2 regions of the Kitasatospora sp. NPDC001261 genome follow, and region 2 is predicted to be linked to the other one. Evidence: predicted binding sites of a transcription regulator. Region 2 holds the regulator's gene; the other holds the start of a gene.
What was found. Region 2 encodes HspR, which represses chaperone genes until heat shock. Its sites were predicted from a motif close to TTGAGNNNNNNNNNCTCAA; they were not measured.
Positions count from the first base shown of each region.

Region 1: lon (endopeptidase La) is a predicted target of HspR. The motif match lies at 4,102-4,120, and genes of this name have one in related genera.

Region 1 is NZ_JBIAXP010000010.1:42,451-49,690, reverse strand. Features, by position in the region: gene ACFY4B_RS15435 (ROK family protein) at 1-895, opposite strand, end outside; gene ACFY4B_RS15430 (GtrA family protein) at 971-1,546, opposite strand; gene lon (endopeptidase La) at 1,680-4,079, opposite strand; gene ACFY4B_RS15420 (rhomboid-like protein) at 4,285-5,052, opposite strand; gene ACFY4B_RS15415 (response regulator transcription factor) at 5,614-6,351, shown strand; gene ACFY4B_RS15410 (cell wall metabolism sensor histidine kinase WalK) at 6,445-7,240, shown strand, end outside.
Region 2 is NZ_JBIAXP010000046.1:51,522-58,761, reverse strand. Features, by position in the region: gene ACFY4B_RS40570 (hypothetical protein) at 1-63, shown strand, start outside; gene ACFY4B_RS40565 (hypothetical protein) at 137-1,159, opposite strand; gene ACFY4B_RS40560 (heat shock protein transcriptional repressor HspR) at 1,341-1,871, opposite strand; gene dnaJ (molecular chaperone DnaJ) at 1,879-3,042, opposite strand; gene grpE (nucleotide exchange factor GrpE) at 3,189-3,806, opposite strand; gene dnaK (molecular chaperone DnaK) at 3,803-5,644, opposite strand; gene ACFY4B_RS40540 ((Fe-S)-binding protein) at 5,953-7,240, shown strand, end outside.

The DNA.
Region 1 (7,240 bases), on a different contig from region 2:
CCAGCGCCGCGAGGGCGGCCGGGTCCCCGGCCCCGGCGCGGTCGGCGAGCAGGGCCACCCAGTCGCCGCGGGCCCCGGTCAGGCCGGCCGCCCGCAGCACCGCCGCCTCGCCCGCGTACTGCTCCAGGCAGCCGTGCGCCCCGCAGGCACAGCGGGGCCCGCCGGGGTGGACCGGCACGTGGCCGAACTCCCCGGCGAAGCCGCCCGCCCCGCGCAGCAGCCGGCCGCCGACCACGATCGCCGCGCCGACCCCGGCCTCGGCGGAGACGTACAGGAAGTCCTCCGGGCCCTCGCCCAGCCAGCGCTCGGCCAGTCCGCCGAGGTTGGCCTCGTTGTCCGCCTCGATCGGCAGGTCGGCCAGTCCGCCCCCGGCCGCCCGCAGCGCGGGGCGCAGGGCGGCGGCCAGCGGGACGTCCTGCCAGCCCAGGTTGGCGGCCCGCTGGAGCATCCCGCCGGAGCCGCCGACCAGCCCGGGCACGGCCAGGGTGAGGGCGGCCGGGCGCAGCCCCGACTCGGCGACGGCCTCGTCCAGCAGGTGGGCGAGGTCGGCCATCACGGCGGCGGGCTCGCGGCCGTGGTTGGAGACCTCCCGGCGCCGCCAGGCGCGGACCTCCCCGCGCAGGTCGACCACGCAGGCGCCCAGGTGCCGCACGCCGATCTCGGCGCCGAGGCCGCCGGGCCCGGCCGGGTTGAGGCCGAGGGCGGTGCCGGGGCGGCCGACCTTGCCGCTGGGCGCGGCGGGGCCCTCCTCGACCACCAGGCCGGCGGCGATCAGCTGTTCGGCCAGCGAGGAGACGGCGGCCCTGGTCAGCCCCGTCCCGGCGGCCACCTCGGCGCGCGAGCGCGGCCCGCTCGCGATCGTCCCGAGCACCAGGGCCAGGTTGGCCCGGCGCATCCCCTGCTGGCTGGCGGGCCCGGTCCGGGCGGGGTCGGACTCGTGCACAAGGCTCACCTCGCCCCTTTTGCGTCCTTACGGCACATCCCGTGGCATCTCGGGTGCAGCGTAGCCGGGTTCCGGGGGCACCGTCGTCGGCACCGGGACGGGCTCGGCCGGGGCCGTCCCGGCGGGCGGGAAGACCCACCGCCGGATCGCCCAGTAGCGGAACAGCATCGCCACGAAGGTGCCGACGACCATCCCGCTGAGGTAGTCCGCGACCTCCTGCCGGAGCGGGTCGACGTACGGCTCGCGCAGGTCCAGGAGGTACCGGGAGACCGCCAGCGGGACGTCGTTGACGGCGATCGCCACCGCGCTGACCAGGACGAACACCAGCACCTCGCGCCGCCGGCCGTCGGCCCGCAGGGCCCGGAAGGCCCAGCGGCGGTTCAGCACGTACGAGACGACGGTGCCGATCACCGTCGCGACGGTCAGCGCGACCACCGGCTTGTGCTCCAGCACGGTGAACTTGAGCTCGAAGTCGATCACCGTGGTGAGCGCGAAGCAGCCGCTCCCGACCAGCAGGAACTTCACCAGCCGGCGGTGCCGCACCAGGAACGGGCGCAGCCGCTCGGGCACCCGGGCCAGGGCCCGCTGCGTGGGGGACGGCATCTCCGCAGTCTCGCACGCGGAGGTGCCGTCGGCCCCGCAGACCGCCGCGGCCCCGCGGAGCGCCGACGGGCCGCCCGGACCGCCGCTGGGGCGGCCCGGGCGGCGGCCGGAGCGGCGGCCCGGGGCGAGCCGGTCAGGCGGCGACCAGCACCGCGGCCCCGGCCGGCTCCAGCGCCAGCTCCAGCACCTCCCGGACGTCCGCCACCGGGTGGACGGTGAGCCGCTCCAGCACCTCGGCCGGGACGTCGTCCAGGTCGGCCTCGTTGCGCCTGGGGATGATCACCGTGGTGACCCCGGCCCGGTCGGCGGCGAGCAGCTTCTGCTTCACCCCGCCGATCGGCAGCACCCGCCCGGTCAGCGACACCTCGCCGGTCATCGCCACGTCGGTGCGCACCTTGCGCCCGGAGAGCAGCGAGGCCAGCGCCGTGGTCATGGTGATGCCGGCGCTCGGCCCGTCCTTGGGGATGGCCCCGGCCGGGATGTGCAGGTGCACGCCGCGGTCGCGCAGCGAGGTGACCGGCAGCTCCAGCTCGGCGCCGCGCGAGCGCAGGTAGGAGAGCGCGATGTGCGCGGACTCCTTCATGACGTCGCCCAGCTGCCCGGTGAGGGTCAGCCCGGTGCCGCCGGTCTCGGCGTCGGCCAGCGAGGCCTCGATGTAGAGGACGTCGCCGCCGGCGCCGGTCACCGCGAGGCCGGTGGCCACGCCGGGGACGGCGGTACGGCGCTCGGCCGGCTCCTGGGCGGACTCCGGCACGTGGTGCGGCCGGCCGATCAGGGCCCGCAGGTCCTCGGCGCCGACCGCGGCGGGCAGCTCGCGCTCGCCCAGCTCGGCCTGTGCGGCGATCTTGCGCAGCACCCGGGCGATCGAGCGCTCCAGGGTGCGGACGCCCGCCTCCCGGGTGTACTCCCCGGCGAGCCTGCGCAGCGCCGGCTCGTCCACGGTGACCTGCCCGCCGCCCAGACCGGCCTTCTCCAGCTGGCGCGGGAGCAGGTGGTCGCGGGCGATGACGACCTTCTCGTCCTCGGTGTAGCCGTCCAGCCGGACCAGCTCCATCCGGTCGAGCAGCGGCCCGGGGATGGACTCCAGCACGTTGGCGGTGGCGAGGAAGACGACGTCGGAGAGGTCGAGCTCGACCTCCAGGTAGTGGTCCCGGAAGGTGTGGTTCTGCGCCGGGTCCAGCACCTCCAGCAGGGCGGCGGCCGGGTCGCCCCGGTAGTCGGAGCCGACCTTGTCGATCTCGTCGAGCAGGACGACCGGGTTCATCGAGCCGGCCTCCTTGATCGCCCGCACCAGCCGGCCGGGCAGCGCGCCGACGTAGGTGCGCCGGTGGCCGCGGATCTCCGCCTCGTCCCGGACGCCGCCGAGCGCGACCCGGACGAACTTCCGGCCCATGGCGCGGGCCACCGATTCTCCGAGCGAGGTCTTTCCCGTTCCGGGCGGCCCGACCAGGGCCAGCACCGCTCCCCCGCGGCGGCCGCCGATCAGCCCGAGGCCCTGGTCGGCCCGGCGCTTGCGGACGGCCAGGTACTCGACGATCCGCTCCTTCACGTCGGCCAGGCCGGCGTGGTCGGCGTCCAGCACCGCGCGGGCGCCGGCGATGTCGTACGCGTCCTCGGTGCGCTCGTTCCAGGGCAGCTCCAGGACGGTGTCCAGCCAGCTGCGGATCCAGGAGCCCTCGGGCGACTGGTCGGAGGAGCGCTCCAGCTTGTCGACCTCCTTGAGCGCGGCCTCGCGGACCTTCTCCGGCAGGTCGGCGGCCTCGACCCGGGCGCGGTAGTCGCCCTCCTCGTCGGCCGGGTCGCCGTTCAGCTCGGCCAGCTCCTTGCGGACGGCCTCCAGCTGGCGGCGGAGCAGGAACTCCTTCTGCTGCTTGGCCACGCCCTCCTCGACGTCCTTGCGGATGGTGTCGTTGACCTCCTCCTCGGCGAGGTGGTCGCGCAGCAGGGCGAGCGCGTACTCCAGGCGGGCGACCTGGTCGGCCTCCAGCAGCACCTTGAGCTTCTGCTCGGCGGTGGCGAAGGGCGCGTAGCCGATGTTGTCGGCGAGCTCGCCGACGCCCTCGATCTGCGCCACCCGGTCGACGATCTGCCAGGCGCCGCGCCTGCGCAGCCACTGGGTGGACAGCGCCTTGTACTCCTTGACCAGCTCGGCGGCCCGGCCGGCCACCGGGGTGCCCACCGAGGACTCCGTGAACGGCGTGGTCTCCACCCAGAGGGCGGCGCCGGGGCCGGTGGTGCCGACCCCGATCCGGACCCGGCGCACGGCGCGCACCAGCGCGGCCGGCTCCCCGTCGGCCAGCCGGCCGACCTGCTCCACGGTGGCCAGCGTGCCGGCCGCCGCGTACGAGCCGTCCACCCGCGGGACCAGCAGGACCTGCGGCTTGCCGGCGCCGGTGGCGGCGGCCCGGGCGGCCTCGACGGCGGCGCGCACCTCGGTGTCCTTCAGGTCCAGCGGGACGACCATGCCCGGCAGGACGACCTCGTCGTCGAGCGGCAGCACGGGCAGGGTGAGCGGTGTGGACGTCGATGCCATGATCTCTCCCCAGTCAGTGAACTTGAGTCGACCTGACTAAGGCTTCACGGGCGCCGGATGTTCCCGGCCCCCTGTTCGCCGTGAGCGAACAGGAATCGGCGGGGAAAGCGCGGCACCCGACTTCGTCAAAAGAGCACCGGACACGCCTCGAAAAGTCCCGACGGGGAGCCCCGCGAGTCCAGGGAGGTCCGACCGGGCGACGGCGTCAGCGCGCCGCACGCACCCGCGCGGGCGCACCGCCCGCGGCCGCCGCGGCGGCCGGGCGCGGCCGGGGCGGGCGCCGCTCGGCCCGGCGCAGCCAGCGCCACAGCGCGACCCCGGTCAGCACCGCGGCCGGGTGCCCCACCCCGGTGATCACGTCCTTGTCGGTGGCGATCTGCTCGGCGATCATCAGCCCGGCGCCGCCCAGCGCGAGCAGCCGCCCGCGCCAGGAGAGCAGCCCGGCCACCGCGCCCAGGCAGGCGAGCACGCCGTAGCTGACCCCGATGTCCAGGTAGTCCATCGCCTCGGGCGCCATCCGCCCGGTCTCCACCGCGGTGATCACCACGCCCTGGGAGAGCAGTGTCGCCGCGACATGCCCGGCCGCGAACACCGCCGCGGCCCGGGCCGGGCCGACCCTGCGCTCCAGCGGGGCGAGGGTGAGGGCGAATCCCCACAGGTACGGCATCCACACCTCGCCGGCCACCCAGAACCCGCTCAGCACAAGGGCGCGCAAAGGATGCTGGAGCAGGTTGTGGCCGTCCGAACTGGAGGCCTCCTGCAGACGCTGGACGAGTTCCGGATCGGCGAGCCGGGCGAAGGTCGTGGTGGCTCCCACGACGGCGAGGTACCCGAGCGTGAAGGGCGTTCTCCGGGGCGTCGGCACCCGTTCCAGCAGCCATTCCAGGACGCCGGTGCGCAGCCCGAGGCGGAGCATTCCGTACGGCGCCCCCGCACTCCCGTACCCGTCGGCACCCCGCCCGAGTCCCGCCATGCCGCCTCCGCTCCACGCCGCAGCCACCGGCTCCCCGCCGGATGCCCAACGTACCGGCGCGCGCCGCGGATTCCGCCCGGCCGGGCGCTCACGTGGCCACGGTACGTCGAGGTTCTGAGAGGCACCTGAAAGAAGCCCGTGAAGACCGTCGCCGTAGCGGACCGCCGGATTCCCGACATTGGTCCAGACCTTCTCCCCATAAACGGGGCACCAGGGCCTCTGACCGGCGACTTGGCGTCAACTGCACTGCATACGTACCGTTACGCAGAGAAAATTCGACGGGTAAGGTATCGGCCCGTGCCCACTCGTGCAGTGGGTCCGAGGGCGGCCCGACAGCCGGCCCACGGGCCGGAAACGTCCGGTCCACCTGCCGGGAAGCATCCGCTGTCCGTACGCTGCGAAGTGCGCGGGAGAAGTGGGCGGCCGACCATCCGTCCTCGGCTCCCGATCGCGCGACGGGACGGCGGACCCGGCACAGTCCACGACGGAACAAGACTACGAGCGGAGCCCCGCCATCCCCACAGGTGGCCGGCCCGCAGCCCTGGGGGCGGTGGCGTGACCGTGACAGAGATTCAGCAGGACAACCACAACGCCGGCGGCACTGTGAGCAGCCAGCGCAGAGTCCTGGTGGTGGAGGACGAGCCCACGATCGCCGAGTCGATCGCCGCCCGGCTGGGCGCCGAGGGCTTCAAGGTCGCCGTGGCCCACGACGGCCCCGGCGCGGTCGACGGCTTCCACACCTGGCAGCCGGACCTGGTGGTCCTCGACATCATGCTGCCCGGCTTCGACGGCCTGGAGGTGTGCCGCCGGATCCAGGCCCAGCGCCCGGTGCCGGTGCTGATGCTGACCGCCCGCGACGACGAGACGGACCTGCTGGTCGGCCTCGGCGTCGGCGCGGACGACTACATGACCAAGCCGTTCTCGATGCGCGAACTGGCCGCCCGCGTCAACGTCCTGCTGCGCCGCGTCGAGCGCGCCCAGCAGGCCGCCCGCACGCCCGCGCTGGGCAGCCTGCGGTTCGGCGAGCTGGAGATCGACCACGTGCAGCGCCGGGTCCGGCTGGCCTCGGGCGACGTCCACCTGACGCCGACCGAGTTCGACCTGCTCGCCTGCCTGGCCGCCCAGCCGCGCGCCGTGCTCACCCGCGAGCAGCTGCTGGCCGAGGTCTGGGACTGGACCGACGCCTCCGGCACCCGCACGGTGGACAGCCACGTCAAGGCGCTGCGCCGGAAGATCGGCGCCAGCTGGATCCGCACCGTCCACGGTGTCGGATACGCGCTGGAGGCCCCGCTCTCCTAGGGCCTCCCAGGGCGACGGGCCACCGGGGGGCCCGCAGCCCGGACGACGCCGTGCCACCACGCGGGCCGACACCGCGGGGACCACAAGGAACCGATGACCTTTCCACAGCAACGCAACGGGGAATCCGCCGACACGCGGCCGCAGAACCTGGCCGCCCGTGCCGCCCGCCGGGTCTGGGCCGACATCCGGCCGCTCGACCCGGTCCGCTCGATCAAGGGCAAGCTCACCCTGCTCGTGATCGTCTCCGTGTGCCTGGCCACCGGGATGGTGGTCGTGGCGATCCGGTCCGAGACCCAGATCCGGATCATCATGGTCTTCTCCATGATCGCCTCACTGCTCTTCATGCAGTTCCTCGCGCACGGGCTGACCGCCCCCCTGCGCGAGATGACGGCCGCCGCCCGCGCGATGGCCTCCGGCGACTACAGCCGCCGGGTCGAGGTGAACTCGCGCGACGAGATCGGCGAGCTGGCGGCCGCCTTCAACGCCATGGCCGCCGACCTCCAGGCCGCCGACCGGCACCGCCGCGAGCTGGTCGCCAACGTCTCGCACGAACTGCGGACGCCGATCGCCGCGCTGCGCGCCGTCCTGGAGAACGTGGTGGACGGCGTCGTCCAGCCCAATCCGGCCACCCTGGGGGCGGCCCTGGAGCAGACCGAGCGGCTCGGCCGCCTGGTCACCCACCTGCTCGACCTCTCCAAGATCGACGACGGCGTGGTCGCCCTGGACGCCCGCCCCTTCGAGGTGCGCGAGTTCCTGGACGGCGTGCTGCGCGGGGTCACCGTGGACGGCGCGACGGCCGGCGGCGCCTTCTCCCGGCGCGGGGACGTCCGGCTGGCCCTGGAGGTCAGCCCGACCGGCCTGACCGGCGTGGCGGACCCGGAACGGCTCC
Region 2 (7,240 bases):
CAGGATGCCGATCGCGCTGGAACCACTGTGGTTGCCCTCCAGGACGACATCAACTGGACCTGAGTCCTGCCACTGCCTGTGGCGCGGGTGGGGTGGCGGCGCGGTCCGCACCCAGGCGGATGCCGGTCCGCAAGGTTCATGGCTGCGGCGTGGGGCCTTGGGAGGCTCGCCCCAGGACGTAGCCCAGTTGGAACAGCGAGTCCACGTTGTAGTCTTCTCGCATTTCCGCGATGTGTCGTGCCAGCGTTCGTTCGCTGATGCCGAGGCGGCGGGCGATCACGCGGTGGTTCGTACCGGAAAGGAGGAGTTCGATGATTGTCTGTCGCAGTCTCGAGACGACCTCTTGGGGAACTGTCCTGTTTCCGTTGAATTCCAGTGCACGAGCCCAGTTCCGTTCGAATACTTCGTCAGCCAGGTATCTGATGACTGATTGGTCGTAGATGAATGCCGCGAGGCTCATGTCGTCGGCGACCGGGATGACTGCGATCCGGCGATCGATGATGATGAGCCTGGTGTACGGCTCGTCCAGGGTCCGGAACTGTGACCCGGCTGCGGACAGTGTGGTGACGTAGTCCCTGGTCGGCTGGTGGTAGCGCGTACTGGCGTGATAGATGGTCCGCATGGTGGCGCCGAGCCGGAGAACCTCGAGGTCGGGTTCGATGCTTGCGGCGAGCACCTCAGGTGGACGAGGGCCGCCGGGTTGCATGGCCAAGGCCTCCACAAGTCCCTTGTCCGTGGACTGTCGGAGCTTCTGGTTTATCAGCGCCTTGCCGCGGACGTATTCGATGGGGCCGCCGGTCTGGCTTGGTGAGTGAAATCCTTCAGCGAGTTCGCTGAAATCCGTTGGTATCGAGATGGCGCGGGACAGCAAATCGAGCGCCTGGCGTTGCCAACTGAGGCTCAGGCTGATTGATAGCTGCGCCGGGTCGACTGCTACAAATACCCCTGGCGCATCGATGTCGGGGACCAGTAGTCCGATTTCCACTAGCTCGTCTAGAGCATCCGGCGTTGCGGATTCATCGTCCTTCCGGATCGTTCGCCCATGCGTCCGGGTGATGGCCAGGAAAAGTTCCCGTGCGCCGGGGGACAGGGTGCGAGATCCACTCGCTGGAATGCCTGTCTGATCCCGGCCGCTCATTCTTCTCTCCTTGTCGTCCACCGGACAAGATGGTTTGTAGATCCGTTGGGGCTATTCAGGGCGATCTCTGAGCGGGGCCCGGATCGTACCGTTCGGGGCGCCGGTGGGCAGGTGGGGCCAGTCGACGGGTAGTCACTCTCTCACCACACGGCAGCCGCCGGCACCCCCCGAGAGGAGGGGCCGGCGGCCGGTGGGTGCCCGGTCAGCGCTTGGGGCGCCAGACGACGAGGGCGCTGGACTGCGGGGTGGGGGGCTGGTACGGGACGAGGTCGCGGCGGTAGGAGGCGTGGACGGCGGCCTCGCGCTGCTGGAGGGCGGTGGCGGCGCCTTCCAGGGAGTCGACCAGTTCCGTGACGCGGGACTGGAGGGCGGTGACCTGGTTCTCCAGCTCGATGATCCGCTTGATGCCCGCCAGGTTGATGCCCTCGTCCTGGGAGAGCCGCTGGACCTCGCGCAGCTGCTGGATGTCGCGTGCGGAGTAGCGGCGGCCGCGGCCGGCGGTGCGGTCGGGGCAGACCAGGCCGAGGCGGTCGTACTGGCGCAGGGTCTGCGGGTGCAGGCCGGACAGTTCGGCGGCCACGGAGATGACGTACACCGGGGTGTCCTCGGTGAGGACGTACGCCGGCGGGGCGGTGGCGGCGCGGCGGGTGCGGCGGGGGCCGGCGCCGGGCAGGCCTTCGCCGAGGCCGGGGCCGATCGGGGTGTCGGGGTCGATCGGGTTCATCGGGGACATCTGGTCGTCACGCTCCCTTCGCCGCCCGGAAGAGGGCGGCGCGCGGATCGTCGGAGGCGGTGGCCTCGCGGTACTGCTCGAGGGCGTTCAGCGCGTCGCCGGTGACGTGCTGCGGCACCACGACCTCGACGGTGACGAGGAGGTCGCCGCGGGTGCCGTCCTTGCGGGTGGCGCCCTTGCCGCGGGCGCGCATGGTGAGGCCGTTGGCGCTGCCCGGGGGCAGCTTGAGCTTCACGGCGGGGCCGTTCAGCGTGGGCACCTCGATGGTGGCGCCGAGCGTGGCCTCGGGGAAGGTGACCGGCACGGTGACGGTGAGGTTGTCGCCCTTGCGGCCGAAGACGGGGTGGGGGTCGACGTGCACGGTGACGTAGAGGTCGCCGGGCTGTCCGCCGCGCTCGCCCTGTGCGCCCTTGCCCTTGAGCCGGATGCGCTGGTCGGCCTGGACGCCGGCCGGGATGCGGACCTGCATGGTGCGGGCCGAGCTGGCCCGGCCGCTGCCGTGGCAGTCGGTGCACGGGTCGTCGACGATCATGCCCCGGCCGCGGCAGTCCTTGCACGGCTCGGAGAGCGCGAAGGCGCCCTGGCCGCGGCTGACGGTGCCCGCGCCGACGCAGGTCGGGCAGACCCGCGGGGTGGTGCCGGTCTTGGCGCCGGTGCCGTTGCAGCTGCGGCAGGGGGCCTGGCTGGTCATCCGCAGCGGGACGGTCGCGCCGTCCACCGCCTCCTCGAAGGAGAGCGTCACCTCGGTCTCGACGTCGGCGCCGCGCCGGGGCTGGGCCTGCCGGGTGCCGCCGCGGTTGAAGAGGCCGCCGAAGACGTCGCCGATGCCGCCCCCGCTGCCGGCGCCGCCCTGGCTGCCGCTGAAGAGGTCGCCGAAGTCGAAGCTGTAGCTGCCGGTGCCGCCGGGGCCGCCGCCGGCCCGGAAGCCGCCGTTGGCGAAGAGGCTGCGGGCCTCGTCGTACTCCTTGCGGCGCTTCTCGTCGGAGAGGACGTCGTACGCCTCGGAGATGTCCTTGAACCGCTCCTCGGCCTTGGCGTCACCCTTGTTGGCGTCGGGGTGGAACTCGCGCGCGAGCTTGCGGTAGGTCTTCTTGATCTCGGTGGCGGTGGCGTCCTTGGGCACGCCGAGGACCTTGTAGTAGTCCTTCTCGACAAAGTCCTTGCCACTCATGGCGTACGCCACCTCCCGATGTCCATCGTCACTGAGCTGTCAACAGCGGCTGCGAGCACGACTGCTGACAGCGCGCTGCGGAGCCGGCCGCCGTACTGGCCGGCGTACGACTCCGCAGCGCACTGGTTGTCACCCGTCACAGGTTGTCAGCTGTCCGAGCCACCGTCGGACTTGTCCGCGTCGGCGGACTTGGCCTCGGCGTCCGTGGACGCCTGGCTGCCGGGCTGGGGCTCGGCGACGGCCACCATCGCCGGGCGGATGATCCGCTCGCCGATGCGGTAGCCGGGCTGGAGGACCTGGACACAGGTGTCCTCGGTGACGTCCGAGGAGTAGCTGTGCATCAGCGCCTCGTGCATGGTCGGGTCGAAGGGCTCGCCCTCCTTGCCGAACTGCTGCAGGCCCAGCTTGGCGACGACCGTCTCCAGCGACTCGGCGACGGACTTGAAGCCGCCGGTGACCTCGCCGTGCTCGCGGGCGCGGCCGATGTCGTCCAGGACCGGGATCAGCGACTCCAGGATGTTGGAGACGGCGATCTCGCGGACGGTCAGCCGGTCGCGCTCGACCCGCTTGCGGTAGTTCTGGTACTCGGCCTGGAGGCGCTGCAGGTCACCGGTGCGCTCGGCGAGCTCGCGCTTGGCGGCGGCGAGACCCTCCGAACCGGACTCCCCGCTGCCGGCCGCGGCGGCCTCCTCGGCAGCCTTGATCACGGCCTCTTCGGCGGCGGAGTCGTCGCCGGGCTTGCCGCCCTGCGGCTTGTCCGTCATGCCGCACCGCCCTTGGGCTTCTCGTCGTCCACGATCTCGGCGTCGACGACGTCGTCGTCCTTGGCCTGGGCGGAGTCACCGGAGGGGGCGGCACCGGCGGTGGCGTCGGCGTTGGCGTACAGCGCCTGGCCGAGCTTCTGCGCGGTGGTGGAGACCTTCTCCGAGGCCTCGCGGATCTTCGCGATGTCCTCGCCCTTCAGGGCCTCCTTGAGCTCGCCGATGGCGGTCTCGACCTCGGTCTTGACGTCGCCCGGCAGCTTGTCGGCGTTGTCGGCGATGAACTTCTCGGTCGAGTAGACGAGCTGCTCGGCGGAGTTGCGCGTCTCGACGGCCTCGCGGCGCTTGTGGTCGTCCTCGGCGTACTGCTCGGCCTCGCGGCGCATGCGGTCGACCTCGTCCTTCGGCAGCGAGGAGCCGCCGGTGACGGTCATCTTCTGCTCCTTGCCGGTGCCGAGGTCCTTGGCGCCGACGTGCATGATGCCGTTGGCGTCGATGTCGAAGGTGACCTCGATCTGCGGCAGGCCGCGCGGCGCCGGCGGCAGGCCGGTCAGCTCGAACATGCCGAGCTTCTTGTTGTACGCCGCGATCTCGCGCTCGCCCTGGTAGACCTGGATCTGCACGGACGGCTGGTTGTCCTCGGCCGTGGTGAAGATCTCGGAGCGCTTGGTCGGGATCGTGGTGTTGCGCTCGATCAGCTTGGTCATGATGCCGCCCTTGGTCTCGATGCCGAGGGACAGCGGGGTGACGTCGAGCAGCAGGACGTCCTTGACCTCGCCCTTCAGGACACCGGCCTGGAGCGCGGCGCCGATGGCGACGACCTCGTCCGGGTTGACGCCCTTGTTGGCGTCCTGGCCGCCGGTCAGCTCCTTGACGAGCTCGGCGACGGCCGGCATGCGGGTCGAGCCGCCGACGAGGACGACGTGGTCGATCTCGGACAGCGAGATGCCGGCGTCCTTGATGACGTTGTGGAACGGGACCTTGCAGCGCTCCAGCAGGTCCGCGGTCAGCTGCTGGAACTGGGCGCGGGTGAGCTTCTCGTCCAGGTGCAGCGGGCCCTCGGCGGAGGCCGTGATGTACGGCAGGTTGATCGAGGTCTCGGAGGACGAGGACAGCTCGATCTTGGCCTTCTCGGCGGCCTCGCGCAGACGCTGGAGGGCCATCTTGTCCTTGGACAGGTCGACGCCGTGGCCGCCCTGGAAGACCTTGACCAGGTGGTCGACGACGCGCTGGTCCCAGTCGTCGCCACCGAGGTGGTTGTCACCGTTGGTGGCCTTCACCTCGACGACCCCGTCGCCGATCTCCAGCAGGGAGACGTCGAAGGTGCCGCCGCCGAGGTCGAAGACCAGGATGGTCTGGTCGTCCTTGTCCAGGCCGTACGCCAGGGCGGCCGCGGTCGGCTCGTTGACGATGCGCAGGACGTTCAGGCCCGCGATCTCGCCGGCCTCCTTGGTGGCCTGGCGCTCCGAGTCGTTGAAGTACGCCGGGACGGTGATGACGGCGTCGGTGACCGTCTCGCCCAGGTACGCCTCGGCGTCCCGCTTCAGCTTCTGCAGCACGAAGGCCGAGATCTGCTGGGGGTTGAAGTCCTTGCCATCGATGTTGATCTTCCACCCGGTGCCCATGTGGCGCTTGACCGAGCGGATGGTGCGGTCGACGTTGGTGACCGCCTGGCGCTTGGCCACCTCGCCGACGAGGACCTCGCCGTTCTTGGCGAAGGCGACGACGGACGGCGTGGTCCGAGCGCCCTCGGCGTTCGTGATGACGGTGGGCTCGCCACCCTCCAGAACGCTGACGACCGAGTTCGTCGTACCGAGGTCGATGCCGACCGCGCGTGCCATCGTAGATACCTCCACGGAAGAGTTGAGCTTTACAGGCTCAAGGATGCACGACCCGGTGGACGGAGTCAACAGCTATGAGCGCCGCTCGCTCAACTTTGCTGAGCGATGGGGCGGAGTGGGCGCGCCACGCCGGGGCGGGGGTGCGGCCACGTGACTGCCGCCATAGCTTGGGAATCTTCTGGACAACGGTCGGTCACCGGTAATGTCCGGGCCGTCGGCCCGGCAAGTTACCGACCAGTACACTCAGTTCCCAAGACCGTGTAACGCAGAGCCTGCTCAACCGCAAAGCCGCAGGAGACGGAGAGCCGATGCAGCTAGCAGCGATCGTCATCTCGCTGGTCACATTCGTGATCGGCACCGCGCTCGCCGCCCGTGCGGCGCTGTACATCTACAAGGTGGTCCGCACCGGTGCGCCGGACTCCACCCGCTTCGGGCAGCCCGCCCAGCGGGTGAAGACCGTCGCGACCGAGTTCGTCGGCCACACCAGGATGAACCGCTGGGGGATCGTCGGCATCGCCCACTGGTTCGTGGCGGTCGGCTTCTTCAGCCTGGTGCTGACCATCGTCAACGCCTTCGGCCAGCTCTTCGACGCCGACTTCGCGCTGCCGATCATCGGCCACTGGATGATCTGGCAGCTCTTCGTCGAGCTGGTCGGCACCCTGACCACGCTGGGCATCGCCGTCCTGATCGTGATCCGGCTGATGAGTCTGCCGTCCCGGTCCGGCCGCAAGTCCCGGTTCGCCGGCTCGATCGCCTGGCAGGCCTTCTACGTCGAGTACACGATCCTCGGCATCGGCCTGTGCATCCTGATGCTGCGCGGCCTGGAGGGCGCCCTCAACGGCGTCGACTCGTACGGGCCGGAGCACCTGGTCTCGTACCCGCTGGTCTCCGCGCTGGGCGGCCTGTCGCACGGCACGCTGGAGAACCTGATCTACCTGTTCGCGATGCTGAAGATCTGCATCTCGTTCGCGTGGGCGACCACCATCGGCCTCAACCCCTCGATGGGCGTGGCCTGGCACCGCTTCCTCGGCTTCTTCAACATCTACTTCAAGCGCGAGGAGGACGGCGGCACCGCGCTCGGCGCCCTCCGTCCGATGACCTCGGGCGGCCGGCCGATCGACTTCGAGGACCCGGCCGAGGACGCCGTCTTCGGCGTCTCCCAGGTCGAGCACTTCTCCTGGAAGGGCATCCTCGACTTCTCCACCTGCACCGAGTGCGGCCGCTGCCAGTCGCAGTGCCCGGCCTGGAACACCGGCAAGCCGCTCTCGCCGAAGCTGCTGATCATGAGCCTGCGCGAGCACGCCTACGGCAAGGCGCCGTACCTGCTGGCCGGTGGCGGCAAGGACATGGAGGGCGAGGAGCGGGCCACCTCCGAGCAGCTCAAGGACGTCCCGGCGGCCGCCCTGGCCGAGGCCGAGCGCCCGCTGATCGGCACCGCCGAGGCCCCTGACTCCGGTGGTTTGGGCGGCGTCATCGACCCGGACGTGCTGTGGTCCTGCACCACCTGCGGCGCCTGCGTCGAGCAGTGCCCGGTGGACATCGAGCACATCGACCACATCGTCGACATGCGCCGCTACCAGGTGATGATCGAGTCCT